3 regions of the Allohahella marinimesophila genome follow, and region 1 is predicted to be linked to each of the others. Evidence: predicted binding sites of a transcription regulator. Region 1 holds the regulator's gene; each other region holds the start of a gene.
What was found. Region 1 encodes FliA, which starts transcription of late flagellar genes. Its sites were predicted from a motif close to CTAAAGTTNNNNNNNNNNCNGCCGATA; they were not measured.

Region 1 (4,179 bases):
TCGTCAGGGTTCCGCTCGAGCTCGACGAGTTGCTCGCCGAGCGCTTCGAGTATCTCTCCAGCTTCAACCAGGAAATCCTGAAGGATTTCGTCGTCAGCATCAAAGCTCATTCAAAAAGCTCCTAAAAACCCAGACTGGATAGCAGATCGTCGACGTCGTCCTGATTACTGACGACATCTGCGGATTTTGCGGATCCGGTGTTGATTTGCGGACCGTGCCCTTTCATATCCTGGGAGTGCGCCTTGTCAGCATCATAAAGCCCATGATCAACGCCGGTAATCTTGTCCACCTGGCCAGCCATAGCCACAAGCTTGACGAGATTGACCTCCACATCGGTGATGAGCGCAGTCACCTTCTTGATGACCTGACCAGTCAGATCCTGGAAGTCCTGAGTCAGCAATATGTCTGAAAGATTGGTATAGATTCGGTCACTCTTGCTTTCCAGATCCACGAAAAAATGGTCGATGCGCTTGTAGAGTTCCCTGAATTCGGACGGATCCATTTCACGACGGCGAAGACGCTCCCAGGCGTTCTTCAGCTCATGAGCTTCCTGCTTTACCGTGGTGGCCAGCGGCATGGTTTCTTCTACCAGGTCCATCGTGCGATTGGCCGCTTCGTCGGTCTTGGTCACTACATAAGCCAGGCGGTCAGACGCATCCGAGATGGTCGAAATTTCCTGGCTCTTCTGATTGTTTATATCAATATGGAAATTACGGATGGCATCGTGCAAGGTCCGCGTCAGCTTGCCGACTTCCAGATACAGGGTTCTGTCACGGGTATCGTTGAGCTGCCCGATCACCTTCATGGCGCCATCCATATCACCAGCCGACACCCGCTCCATGAGCGAGTTCGCCTGCTGACTCAGAGTATCGTCAATATCCGGGTTCGCCATGATGTCTGCTACCTCACTATGTCTGCGGAGCCGGCCGGCGTTATTCGATGCGCTCAAAAATCTTCTCGATCTTCTCTTTCAGCACGGCCGCAGTGAAAGGCTTGACCACATAGCCGTTGACCCCGGCCTGAGCCGCCGCAACAATCTGGTCGCGCTTTGCTTCCGCAGTCACCATGAGTACCGGCAGTGACTTCAGGTTCTCGTCTGCCCGGACATGCCCGAGCAGTTCGATCCCAGTCATCCCAGGCATGTTCCAGTCGGTCACCAGAAAATCGAACTTGCCGGTTTTCAGCATCGGAAGCGCCGTCTGCCCGTCGTCGGCTTCTTCAGTGTTGGTGAAGCCGAGGTCGCGCAGCAGATTCTTTATGATCCGTCGCATTGTTGAGAAATCATCGACCACGAGGATCTTCATGTTCTTGTCCAAGGTTACCTCCACGAAGGCGTTTAAGGACGGTAAGCAGGATTCAACCGGACTCGACCAGCTCGGAAGAGTTGTCTGAAAAGTTATACCTCAGTCTAGTCTGCAAACGCAGACTATCCAGTTTTGATCACGGATTTCTGACGGTGTCGGAGAAGCGCCGAAAGCAGCTCCCGAAGCTAGCGTTGACTGACCCTGCTTTTGATGCGGTGAACCGCCTGAGAAAGGATCTGACTGACCCTCGACTCGCTGATTTCAAGCACTTGCCCAATCTCCTTCAGATTCAGCTCTTCGTCGTAATATAATGAGACCACGAGCTTTTCCCTTTCTGGCAGCGCATCGATGACCTTGCTGAGCAATGTCAGCATCTGCTCGCGCTGCACCTGAGCGTGTGGCGTCGCATCTTCGTCATCAGCGAAATCGACAGCCTGCTCGCTGTTTGCCTGCATTTCATCAATGCTGAATACATGGCCGGTGGCTGAGTCCGCCAGACTGGCGTGATACTCTTCTACGCTGATATCGAGAACGGTCGCGATCTCCTGATCATTGGCATCGCGACCGAGACGGGCTTCAAGCTTGCGAATGGCTTCACTGATCTCGCGCGATCGACGGTGGACGGAGCGTGGCACCCAGTCGTTTCGACGCACCTCATCCATCATGGCACCGCGAATGCGGATACCCGCAAAAGTTTCGAAACTGGCACCCTGGCTACTGTCATAGCGCTGAAAGGCTTCGATCAGACCCATCATGCCAACCTGAAGCAGGTCATCGAACTGGACGTGACCCGGTAGCCGGCCAAGCAGATGATGGCCGATCCGTTTCACCAGCGCGCCATGCTGTGCGAACAGCGCGCTGTACTTATCCGAGGCCGGGGCCTGATACATGCCTGTGATCCATCAATGGGTACGTCACCGCTCAGGCCTGAACCAGGCGCTCGATGAAGAATTCAAGATTACCGCGAGGGGTCGTTGGCAAGGGCCAGTTGTCGACTTTCTGCGCCAGCTCCCTGAACGCGATCGAGGCCTTGGCACGAGGATAGGCTTCGAATACCGGGCGTTGTCGCTGCACTGCCTTGCGCACGGCTTCATCGAAGGGAATGCTGCCAACGTACTGCAGAGCGACCTCCAGAAAGCGCTCGGTCACTCGGGTCAGCTTGCCGAAGAGGTGACGGCCTTCCTGTTCCGAACGGACCATATTGGCCAGGATTCTGAAGCGGTGCATATCGTAGTCGCGGTTCAGGAGCTTCATCAACGCGTAGGCATCGGTGATTGAAGTCGGTTCGTCAGTAACGACGAAAATGGCTTCCTGTGCAGCACGCACGAAGGCCAGTACGCTTTCCGAAATACCGGCTGCTGTATCGATGATGAGCACGTCGAGATCGTCGCTGATCTCGCTGAAGGCAGAAATCAGGCCTGCGTGTTGCATGGGCGATAGATGGGTCAGGTACTGGGTGCCGGATGAGGCCGGCACGATGCGCATACCCATTGGTCCCTCGACCATGATTTCCGCAAGAGTGCGCTCTCCCGAGAGCACATCCGCAATATTATGTTTCGCCGTGAGACCGAGCAGTACGTCGAGATTTGCCAAACCGAGGTCGGCATCGAGCAGCACGACCCGTCGACCCAGTGCAGTCAGGGCGAGTCCGAGATTGATCGAGACGTTGCTTTTGCCAACGCCACCCTTTCCCCCGGTAACGGCGATGACCTGTACTGAGTTCGGTCTGCTCATATTGCGTTCTGTCTTCCCATCGGGTCACCGGTTTTCAGCTGACGAGACCGATGGTATGCCTGCTTGATGAGGCTCGGTCCTGTCGCTTTATGCAAGTGATTGATTATTGACTGTCCATCAGCATAGTAGGTGATTGGCAAATTGTTTTGTATGGCTAATTCGATCACCTCGCCGAGCTCTGCTGCTTCATCGACCTTGGTCACCATCAGTACCTTCGGGCGCAACTGACTGTAGTAATGATAGGTGGATTTCACGATCTTGCTATGCTGGGTCGCTGAAACTGCGAGAACGGTATGGACATGCGCCGAGCTCTGCTCCAGCTGGTACAGCTCGTTGAACTGCGCCTTGGCGTTGGGATCTGCCGGGCTCAGCCCCGCTGTGTCGACCAGGACCAGCTGCTTGTTGCTGAAGCGTTGAAGTGCGTCTCCCAGGCTCTCGTCCGGTCTTACGACATCCACTGTGATCTTCATCAGACGCCCGTAGGCGCGCAGCTGTTCCGCTGCACCGACCCGATAGCGATCGACACTGAGAATACCCACCTCGCCTGCCCTGCCAGCCTTCGCCAGCAATGCAGCCATCTTGGCGATCGTGGTGGTTTTACCTGTACCGGATGCCCCAACGAAGACGTAGACGCCAGTGGCTTCGTCCACCTTGAAGTCTGCCGTGGGGATCATGCCAGCGATATGCTTCATGAGATGTTCAAGCGATAAGCTGGAGCCAGTAGCGCTGGTCGCCAGGGCACTTTTGAGCACGGTATCGGTATAGTCGGTCGAAAAACCCATATCGCTGAGTTTTACCGCCAGTGGATGGCGCTGCTCCGGGCGCTGGCTGCCCAGCTGCATCCACTCCGTGAGACGGACGATCTGCTGCTGCATTTCCTTGAGCACTTCAGACTGTGCCGCAGAGGCCTGTGCATTTAAGGAGGACGCTGAGTGCCCGGCATGGCGGGTGGTGTCGTTATGACGTGCACCGGCATTGCCGCCCTGCCAGCGAGCGGGCTGAGCGGCTGGACGCTGTGCCTGGTGGCCATGCTCCTGGTGACGACGGATTTGCTCGGATCGATGCTGCGCGAAGTCCGGCTGACTCTGAGCGAAGGCGGGTTCCGGCTGGCGGGCCTGGCGCTGCTGTTCAAACTGTGGGC
Region 2 (4,179 bases), on a different contig from region 1:
ACACGACCAGCCGCATGTTTCGTAGGGCGGTTGAGCGTAGCTGGCTGCATCGGCTACAGACTTTCAAGCCGGAGCTGATCATCATTTCAGCCGGTTTCGATGCCCATACACTGGACCCGCTGGCAAGCCTCAATCTGGAGACTGACGACTATCGATGGGTGACTGATATGATCGTGGATGTCGCGAGAGTGTATAGCGAGGGACGAATCGTATCGTGCCTCGAGGGCGGGTATCACCTCGAGGCACTGGCGGCGAGTGTGGAGGCCCACCTCACCGCACTGATGCAGTGAGCCTGACTAGACCAGCTGCTTTTCCAGTACTTCAGGACGGATGCCATCCCAGCCAGTCTTGATTTCACGAATCAGACCAGCCACTTCATCGAGTATCTCGATGTTGTTGCTGATATTGGCGTCGAGCAGGCGACGTTCGATGTACTCATACAGATCGTTCAGGCTGCTGGCAATCGAACCGCCACGCTCGAGGTCGAGAAAGCTGCGCAAGCCGCCGACGATTTCCATCGCTTTGCTGATCAGACGATTCTTGCCTTCGTAATTGCGCATCTGAATCTGCACTTTTGCCATGTTGATGCGCTCGAGTGCACCATCGAACAGGAGCTGGATAAGCCGGTGAGGATCTGCATCCACAACGCTGGTCTGTCTGTTCACGTTCTGATAAGCCATCAATGCATTCATAGTATTTACCCGATGTTCGTTACTGCTGGAAAAGTGTCTGGTTCAGTGCTGTCTGTTCAATTTAGTCGTTGGCACCAGGTGCCATGGCCTTGAGCTGTGCTGTCAGGAAATCGCCAGTGTTGTTCAATCGTGAGACCAGCGAGTCGGCTGCCGAGAACTGCTTCACCAGGCGCGCCGTCAGTGATTCGATGCGAAGATCGAGCTTCTGCCGGTCCTCCTTGATCTGCCCAATTTCAGTGTTGAAGCCTTCGATGGCTACTGACAGTGAGCCCCTGGCAGACAGCATGTTGTTGATACGATCGACCATCTGATCGCCAACGCCTTCGATATAGCTGACCTGGCCGCGATCGCCGATGGTGCCGCCGGTAATCTGAACGCGAAGACCGCTTGAGTCACCTTCGTCGGAACGAAGATACTGGCCTGTGCCCGTCGCCTTCTGGCCATTGATCGTGCCCTCGACGTCGAGGCCGGCAACGCCGGCGCCTACAGAGAGGCCAAGACTTGCCGCCGTGTTCACGCCCGTGGACATAATCGACACATTGGAGGTCTTGCCATAGACGGTCGAGCTGAGCAGAAGTTCACCGCCAGGGCCCAGTGAAGCCTTGGCCGCAACACCAGCACTTTGCAAACCGGCATTCGCATCGAGCTGCTTCTGAATTTCGCTGATCATTTCTGCCTGAGTATAAGTGCCCGCAGTCAGCGTGATCTCGCTTGAATTCTTGCCATCGACACTGATGCTGAACACGCCATTGTCGGCATCGATAACCGTAGAGGCTGCCAGTGGCGAAGCACCTGTGTATGCCCCCTTCGTCGCCATCTGTGTGACATTGATGCCATAGCTGCCGACTTTGGTATTGATGCTGCCACCAGAGTAAGTGACCGACGCATCAGTCGTCCTGCCCTGCTCGGAGAAGAGACCAGCAACATCCTCTGGATAGGCCGTCAGCTTCTCGCTGAACTTGCTGCTATTGAATTCGAGCAGACCGGTGGTGGCGTTGGTCGACACACCGATTTCGGCCAGTGACCGCACGTTGGCTTTCTCGAGGCCAGGCACCATGTTGCCGATGACGCTACGCATGTCTGCAGCGATGGAGCGAACCGCCGAGTTGCCCAGCAGCGAACCTTTCTCACCACTGCTGGCATTGAAGGCGGTCACTTCATTGATGATTTCTTTCAGCGCATTGTATTTGTCGACAAAGTCCTGCATCCGCTCGGTCGCTTTTTCGCTATCAGCGCGGATGGTCACGGTGGCCGGTGCGGTAGTGACGTCTGTCAGCTTCAATGTCGAGCCGGGGATAACGTCGTCGAAACTGTTGGTCGGACGCGTCAATGCCAGGCCGTTCACCCTGAACTCGGCATCCTGACCAGGCATGGTCTCGGTCATGTTCGGGTTGGTAGCATTGGAATTGAACTGTGACAGCCCGGCAGTGTCAGCGCTATTGCCATCACTGTCTGTCGCGGTAATCGTTACAGCATTGGCCAGTCCGGTCTCTTTCGAAGCGATAACGAGCTGATAGCCGGTACCATTGAACAACACAGAGGCGTTCGCACCACTATTTGAATCGTTGATAGCTTTTGCCAGTCCGTCCAGGGTATTGCTGCTGCTATCGATCGTGACATTGGTCAGCTTGTCGCCAACCTGTATCTGCAGCGTACCTGCACCTACGGGTGTTGTATCCTTGTCAGTGAATGAGGCAGATGCGAGCGACTGTGCGGTCGCCAGCTTGCTCACTTCGATCTGATAAGAGCCCGGCTTGGCTGCAGAACCCGCTGTCAGTGCGACTGCATCGGAAGTCGACTCGCCCACAGCAGCGCCGAAGGCATCCGCAGTAGCCAGCGTTCTGGCGCTGAGACGGAGGTCCGAGACTGCGCTCTTGATGCGACCGAAGTCGCTGAGCTGGGTTTCAGCTTTTTCAGTTTTGACATCGAGTCGTAATTCGGTGGGCTCACGCTCGGCAGACGCCAACTTGTCTATCAAATCACTGGTGAGTACACCAGATCCTATACCGACTGAAGAAATTGCCATTGTGCTACCCACTCAATTGCTATTGGTTAACTATCTCTGCTGCGCTTGCGGCGCCTTTCTGCGTTAGTGCTTTTTTTAGTTTTGGCGATCTTTTTTAGTATTTCTTGCTGCTAGGAACTGTATCGGCAAAAAGGGGCAAAACTTTGCCCCTTTTGTGTTACTGATCGTAAGATGACTCTTCCGCTTCAGTCTGTAGCCACACTGCCGGGGCCCCGCTCAGGCCTTATGGTTCCTGATGAGGCCGTCGGGCCGGTATGGTGTGCAGCGCTTTGGCTACATCAGATTCTGGCGTCGAGCAGTCTCATCGATTCGTTATTCTGCAAATTGCGCGCCAGCTCCAGAGCGAGATCATCTGGCAGCTGCCTGACGACTTCCTTGGTGTTGCGGTCGATGACGGTAATCACGGAATGGCCGGATTCTTCGTCGAAGGAAAATTCGAGGTCACGCTGCACTGACTGGACGTAGTCGTTCAATCGTGTCACTGCGCTTCTTAGCGGATTCTGCTCCTGCGCAGAGCTTGCAACTGCACTCTCGTCTGCCGGGCCCGCGACCTGCTCTATCGAAGCTGCGGCGGCTGATGCTGCTGCACTGATTTCAGTGACAACAGAGGGCACGGAGGCTCGCGCTGCGGTCGGTGTGGCGATCACGCCGTCACGTTGATTCACCTGTTGACCAGAACGCGCAAAAGCCGGCGCCGAACTGGCCCGACCTGTCTGTCCTGCATCAAATGCTGGTCTGTCACTCATACGTTACCTCACTGCCTCTATTCACAACTTCAAGCGGTAACTTGATTAGTACGTTCTGTGTTTGTAGCCGCGGCTCGCATGACCGCTTATACCTCGAAAGCACCCTCGCGGTTGCCCGCAGGGTGCTGTGGAAGTACTTGAGGGTTCCGCCAACCCTGCCCTGAGGCAGAGAAGGCGTATCCCGTTGGGTTATTAGCCCAGGAGTGACAGAGCCTGCTGTGGACGGGCGTTGGCCTGGGCCAGGATGGAAATACCAGCCTGCTGCAGTACCTGAGTCCGTGACAGTTCAGCTGTCTCTTTCGCGAAGTCCGCATCCTTGATTCGTGAGTTGGCAGCTGAGAGGTTCTCGCTACGTGACTCAAGATTCGAGATGGTCGCTGTGAAGCGGTTTTGAATCGCACCCAGCTCAGCCCGCTTTGAAGAGATCGTCTGTACTGCGTTGTCTACAGCCTTGATCGCCTTGTTGGCACCTTCGACAGTCGAGATATCGATGTCTGACAGCTTGGTGCCGGATTCTGCGCCACCGAACTTGCCTACGCTGAGGCCAGCCTTGTCATTCGCGCCAGTTTGCGTACCGATTTCAAACTGACCAGCAGATTGTAGCGATACCGAACCAAATTGGGTTCCCGCAGTGATCGCTGCAGCGAAACCGCTGTCACCACCCGTGCCAGTAATGGTTATATTTCGGCCATCGGCAGCAACCAATGAAAGTTTG
Region 3 (4,179 bases), on a different contig from region 1:
GCAATAATATGGTCAGCCAGGCCTGGTCTGGCATGGCCCAGAAATCATTGACGCCTGAAATGAGAATGAACAATGCGCCCAGCAGGGCGAACATTCGATTGGTACGAGCGTGCCGTGCATCGTGCGAGATGAGGAAGGCCTGTTCGAGCTCAGCCGGAAAACTCAGCCGGGACGATTGCTTCGCCAAGGCCTGCGCGGCCACTTCTGCCAGGGCTGAAGGGCGCGATTCTGTGATCTGGTTCCGGACTGTTTGCATAGCTTCACTGCTCTTTTCAAACACACACAACTCTTAACGCCAAACGCCTACCAAGTTATCAAACCTTGGACCAGACTGAGATCATTACAGATGTTCCTGGAGAACGCGGTCATGTTAGCAAAATTCAACAACAAAAGTGGTAGCGACTCGACCCTGCGTGACTCGCAGAAACTCGCATCGATGACTAACTCAAGGTTAGGCCAGATTCTGGTCAACCGTGGCTATGTTACACAGAAACAGCTCGATCTGGCGCTGCGGCAACAGGCCGAAGCAGTACTGGCCGGCCAGGGTGAATCTCTGAGGCTTGGTGAATTGCTGGTAGCCGAGTCGCTCATTACTGAGCGGGATCTGAAGCGGGCCCTCAGGCAACAGTCACGGCTGCGATTCGCAGCGACTGTTCTGGCAGCGGTCAGTGCGCCCCTGCAGCCCATGCTGGCGATGGCTGCAACGACCACGGCTCCGGTCATTGTTCCTGCACCGAAATCTACCGAGTCCGTCGCCGCAAAAGGCTACTTGATTGCCGGCCTCCAGCCAATGGCCGAGTCGGAGATGGCTGGTGTAACCGCCCAGGGCTTCGATGACAGACTCGCCTCAAGACTCGATGGACAGATGCCTGTAGGCTACGAAGCCGACAAGCGTGATGTTCGACAGGCATCGGCACGCGAATCAGAGCAGGGGCTGGACGGCGTAAAGGTGTTGGGTCAACTTGGCAAGGTACTGCTGCCAATCACTCAGGTGCTCGACTCGGACATTGAGGTGGTCGGTGTTCATATCTCTGAAGATCGTATCAAGCCATTGTTCGATGACACTGGCGCAATGAATGTAATTCTGCCAAACCTCATTGAACGGGTCAGCTTCCGGGATATCAGGCCCGCCGGCCAGGTCGGTGGCCCCACCTTCGGTACGATTCAGCTTGAAGGCATTCGCTTTAGCGACGAAGCCAGCATCAAGATTCGACCGTTCTAATCTTGCATCAGACAGTACACTAAACAGAAAAGGCGCCTCATCGGCGCCTTTCGGAATTCACGGCGCCTCGGGGCGCTGTTTTTGTGTCATTGCTCAGTAGGCATCATATGCTTCTACCGGCGCTGATACCGGGTCAGGCGCTGGCAATGGCCTGGCCGTGTCCAACTGCAGCTGCCGCTGTCTTTGCCGCTGCGCCGTAGAGTGAGGGCGCAGCCGACTTGCCACGTAACACATCCATGATGCGCTCGACCCGCTGTTGGCTCAGCTGAATGATCTTTTGATTGACGCGGTTAAGACCGCTGACGGCCTTGAGCAGATCTTCAGCTTCGGTCAGAAGCTCGAAAGCCTTTGGCACACGCTCACGTGCGAGCTGTCGGAATTTCTCGATGCTGAGATTGTTGGCCTTGAGCCAGGAGGTCTTCAGGGTAGCATTCTGTTCAATCTGCTCGAGGCAAGCGACTTTCTTCTCGCCGGCAAGTTTGAACTTTTCGAGATCGCCCTGTTCGAGGAAAGTTCTTTCGAAGCGGAGAAGACGCTGGAGCTGCTGAAGGCTCGCAATATCTGAACGGAGGATGTCCAGAAGGGACTGAATGTTTACTGCCTGGTTTGACATACGGTTGCCTGCTTCCTGACCTGTGGGACCAGTCCCACAGGTACGTCATTACTAGAAGCTAAGCAACTTTCCTGCCACAGATCGTGAGTTGACCTGATATTCACCAGAATCGATTCGAGCCTTGAGATCCGCAACGCGATCCGTGTCCACTTCAGGCAGATCGGAAATCTGACTCTCAAGCTTCTGCAGGCTGCGGGCCTGGGCGCTCAACACCACGGAGTCCCCCGGAGCGGACTTGCCTTTTTCAGGTGCAGGCGCTGCCGGCTTGGCCTGAACACTGGCTTCACGCGTCTTCGCCGCATCTTTGGAAGCAGAACTAAGGGGATTATCTTTCCCCGGAACGCCACTGAACCCGTTGATATTCATGAGTTGATACCTGCTGTCGTACAGCTGTAACCTGAATTTGTCTGCGCATTCCCAGCGCCCATGTACGATATATCGGCCACCGATCGAAAAACTTTAGCTCTGAATGCAGAAATTTCTTGAGCGGCAGTTTTGCGCCAGTAGCTACTATTGCAGTCCGCAAGAACACCTTCCGCTACGGCGAACATTTGCCGCCAGTCCACACACCACCTGTCGCAATTGAGACGGCACATCACAACATTACCTCAACCTCACCACGCCCGACCACTCGACCCCGAACCACACGTTCCGAACTCAGGTTACGCACCGAAATCTGCTGGCCGATCGTGCCATCAGAAAGGGCTTCGCCCTGCATGCGGATATTGATGCCTCCTGTGCTGGCCACGATCACAACGCGATCTCCACGGCCCACGGCCTTTTCTTTCAGCATCATGCCGGGACTCAGTGTTTCACCCGCTCGGATGGTGCGCTTGCTACGCCAGCCCTTGAGCGACTCCAGATCGCGAAAATATCCTCGCTGCAGCTTGCTGATATCCGTGTCTACTGCAATCAGTTCAGCATCTGCAACGCTGCTGCCACGAGGAATCGCGTGGCGCGCCTGCATCACACTAATGGTATGGACGATGCGAACCTGCGTGTAGATAGTCCAGCTCTCGGGAGACTCACAGGAAATCTTCAACACCAGGCGGCCACCACTGTGCAGTGCCTTGCTGTCGCTGCGACTGGCGGACTCTGATGCCAATGCTTCGGGCATTTGCCGGCAGGCCGGATAGTTCAGGCGGGCATCTGGCGAGTTGATCTCGTACTCCAGGCGCTCGCCCTCTGCATCGAGCTTCAGGCCTCTTACGTAGGCGCGCATGAACGACTCAGTCGCCGCCACCACCTGCTGTTGCCATACCGGCTCTACACTGGTGTTTGCCGATACATTCAGCGTGACGCCCATGACCACACATAGACGTATCAACTGAGCGCGTATCCAAAGGCAACGCTGGCGGATCTCGAATTGGTACATATCAGTGCCCCGACAGAATAGAAATATCCAGAATCTTGCCTATGCTTGGGGAAGGCCTGAAATGACTGGACTGTCCCTTGCGACAGCAAGCTACTGAAGTAGCTAAAGCAAATACCAGGCCATTGAGCGAAACGAGGAGTATCCAGGCATGGCTGGCGTCTTAGATAGTGTTAATCAGCGTACACAGCTCGTCGGCCAGAATCGGCTCGAGCTTTTGCTGTTCAGGCTGCGCGGCAAGCAGATCTATGGCATCAACGTGTTCAAGGTCAAGGAAGTTCTGCAGTGCCCCAAACTGACCCTGCTCCCACAGCGGCACCCGGTCGTGCGCGGCGTAGCCCATGTCAGAGGCGGCACCATTCCTATCATGGATATGGGCATGGCTACTGGCCAGCAGGGCATCCCGACTGAAGAGATCCCCGAGTGCTTCGTCATCATTACCGAATATAACCGCAAGACCCAGGGCTTCCTGGTGTCCGGCGTGGAGCGCATCGTCAACCTCAACTGGGGCGACATGCAGCCGCCGCCGAAAGGCGCTGGACCAAATAGCTATCTCACGGCAGTGACCAGAATTGAAGATACGCTGATCGAAATCATCGACGTGGAGAAAATCCTCGCTGAGGTAGCTCCGACTCGTGACACTGTAGCGGCGGAATTCATCGATGAAGATGTCAGGGAAAGCGTCAAGGACAAGTCGGTTCTCGTGGTAGACGACTCGTCGGTCGCCCGACGGCAGATAGTTCACTGTATGCAGGCCGTAGGGCTGAAGGTGGTGACCAAGAACAACGGCCGTGAGGCGCTGGAGTATCTCGAAAGCCTCGTAGCTGATGGCAGCGATATTCGAGATCATCTCAGTCTGATGATCTCCGACGTGGAAATGCCGGAAATGGATGGCTACACGCTCACCACCCTTTGCAAGGGAAACCCTCAGTTGCAGAACATGTTCATCATGCTGCATACCTCGCTCAGTGG

Region 2: the regulator FliA is predicted to act here: its motif matches at 2,839-2,865, upstream of fliD (flagellar filament capping protein FliD).
Region 3: the regulator FliA is predicted to act here: its motif matches at 2,272-2,298, upstream of flgM (flagellar biosynthesis anti-sigma factor FlgM).

What each region holds. Positions count from the first base shown of each region.
Region 1 covers NZ_BAABBO010000001.1:468,826-473,004, reverse strand. Annotated here, with positions in the region: gene ABD735_RS02100 (chemotaxis protein CheW) at 1-110, opposite strand, end outside; gene ABD735_RS02095 (protein phosphatase CheZ) at 122-892, opposite strand; gene cheY (chemotaxis response regulator CheY) at 933-1,304, opposite strand; gene ABD735_RS02085 (RNA polymerase sigma factor FliA) at 1,490-2,194, opposite strand; gene ABD735_RS02080 (MinD/ParA family protein) at 2,226-3,038, opposite strand; gene flhF (flagellar biosynthesis GTPase FlhF) at 3,035-4,179, opposite strand, start outside.
Region 2 covers NZ_BAABBO010000005.1:56,089-60,267, forward strand. Annotated here, with positions in the region: gene ABD735_RS05495 (histone deacetylase family protein) at 1-290, shown strand, start outside; gene fliS (flagellar export chaperone FliS) at 297-692, opposite strand; gene fliD (flagellar filament capping protein FliD) at 754-2,718, opposite strand; gene ABD735_RS05510 (flagellar protein FlaG) at 2,997-3,464, opposite strand; gene ABD735_RS05515 (flagellin N-terminal helical domain-containing protein) at 3,657-4,179, opposite strand, start outside.
Region 3 covers NZ_BAABBO010000024.1:65,493-69,671, forward strand. Annotated here, with positions in the region: gene ABD735_RS19925 (GGDEF domain-containing protein) at 1-256, opposite strand, end outside; gene ABD735_RS19930 (type II secretion protein ATPase) at 368-1,222, shown strand; gene ABD735_RS19935 (flagella synthesis protein FlgN) at 1,356-1,835, opposite strand; gene flgM (flagellar biosynthesis anti-sigma factor FlgM) at 1,887-2,201, opposite strand; gene flgA (flagellar basal body P-ring formation chaperone FlgA) at 2,431-3,162, opposite strand; gene ABD735_RS19950 (chemotaxis protein CheV) at 3,359-4,179, shown strand, end outside.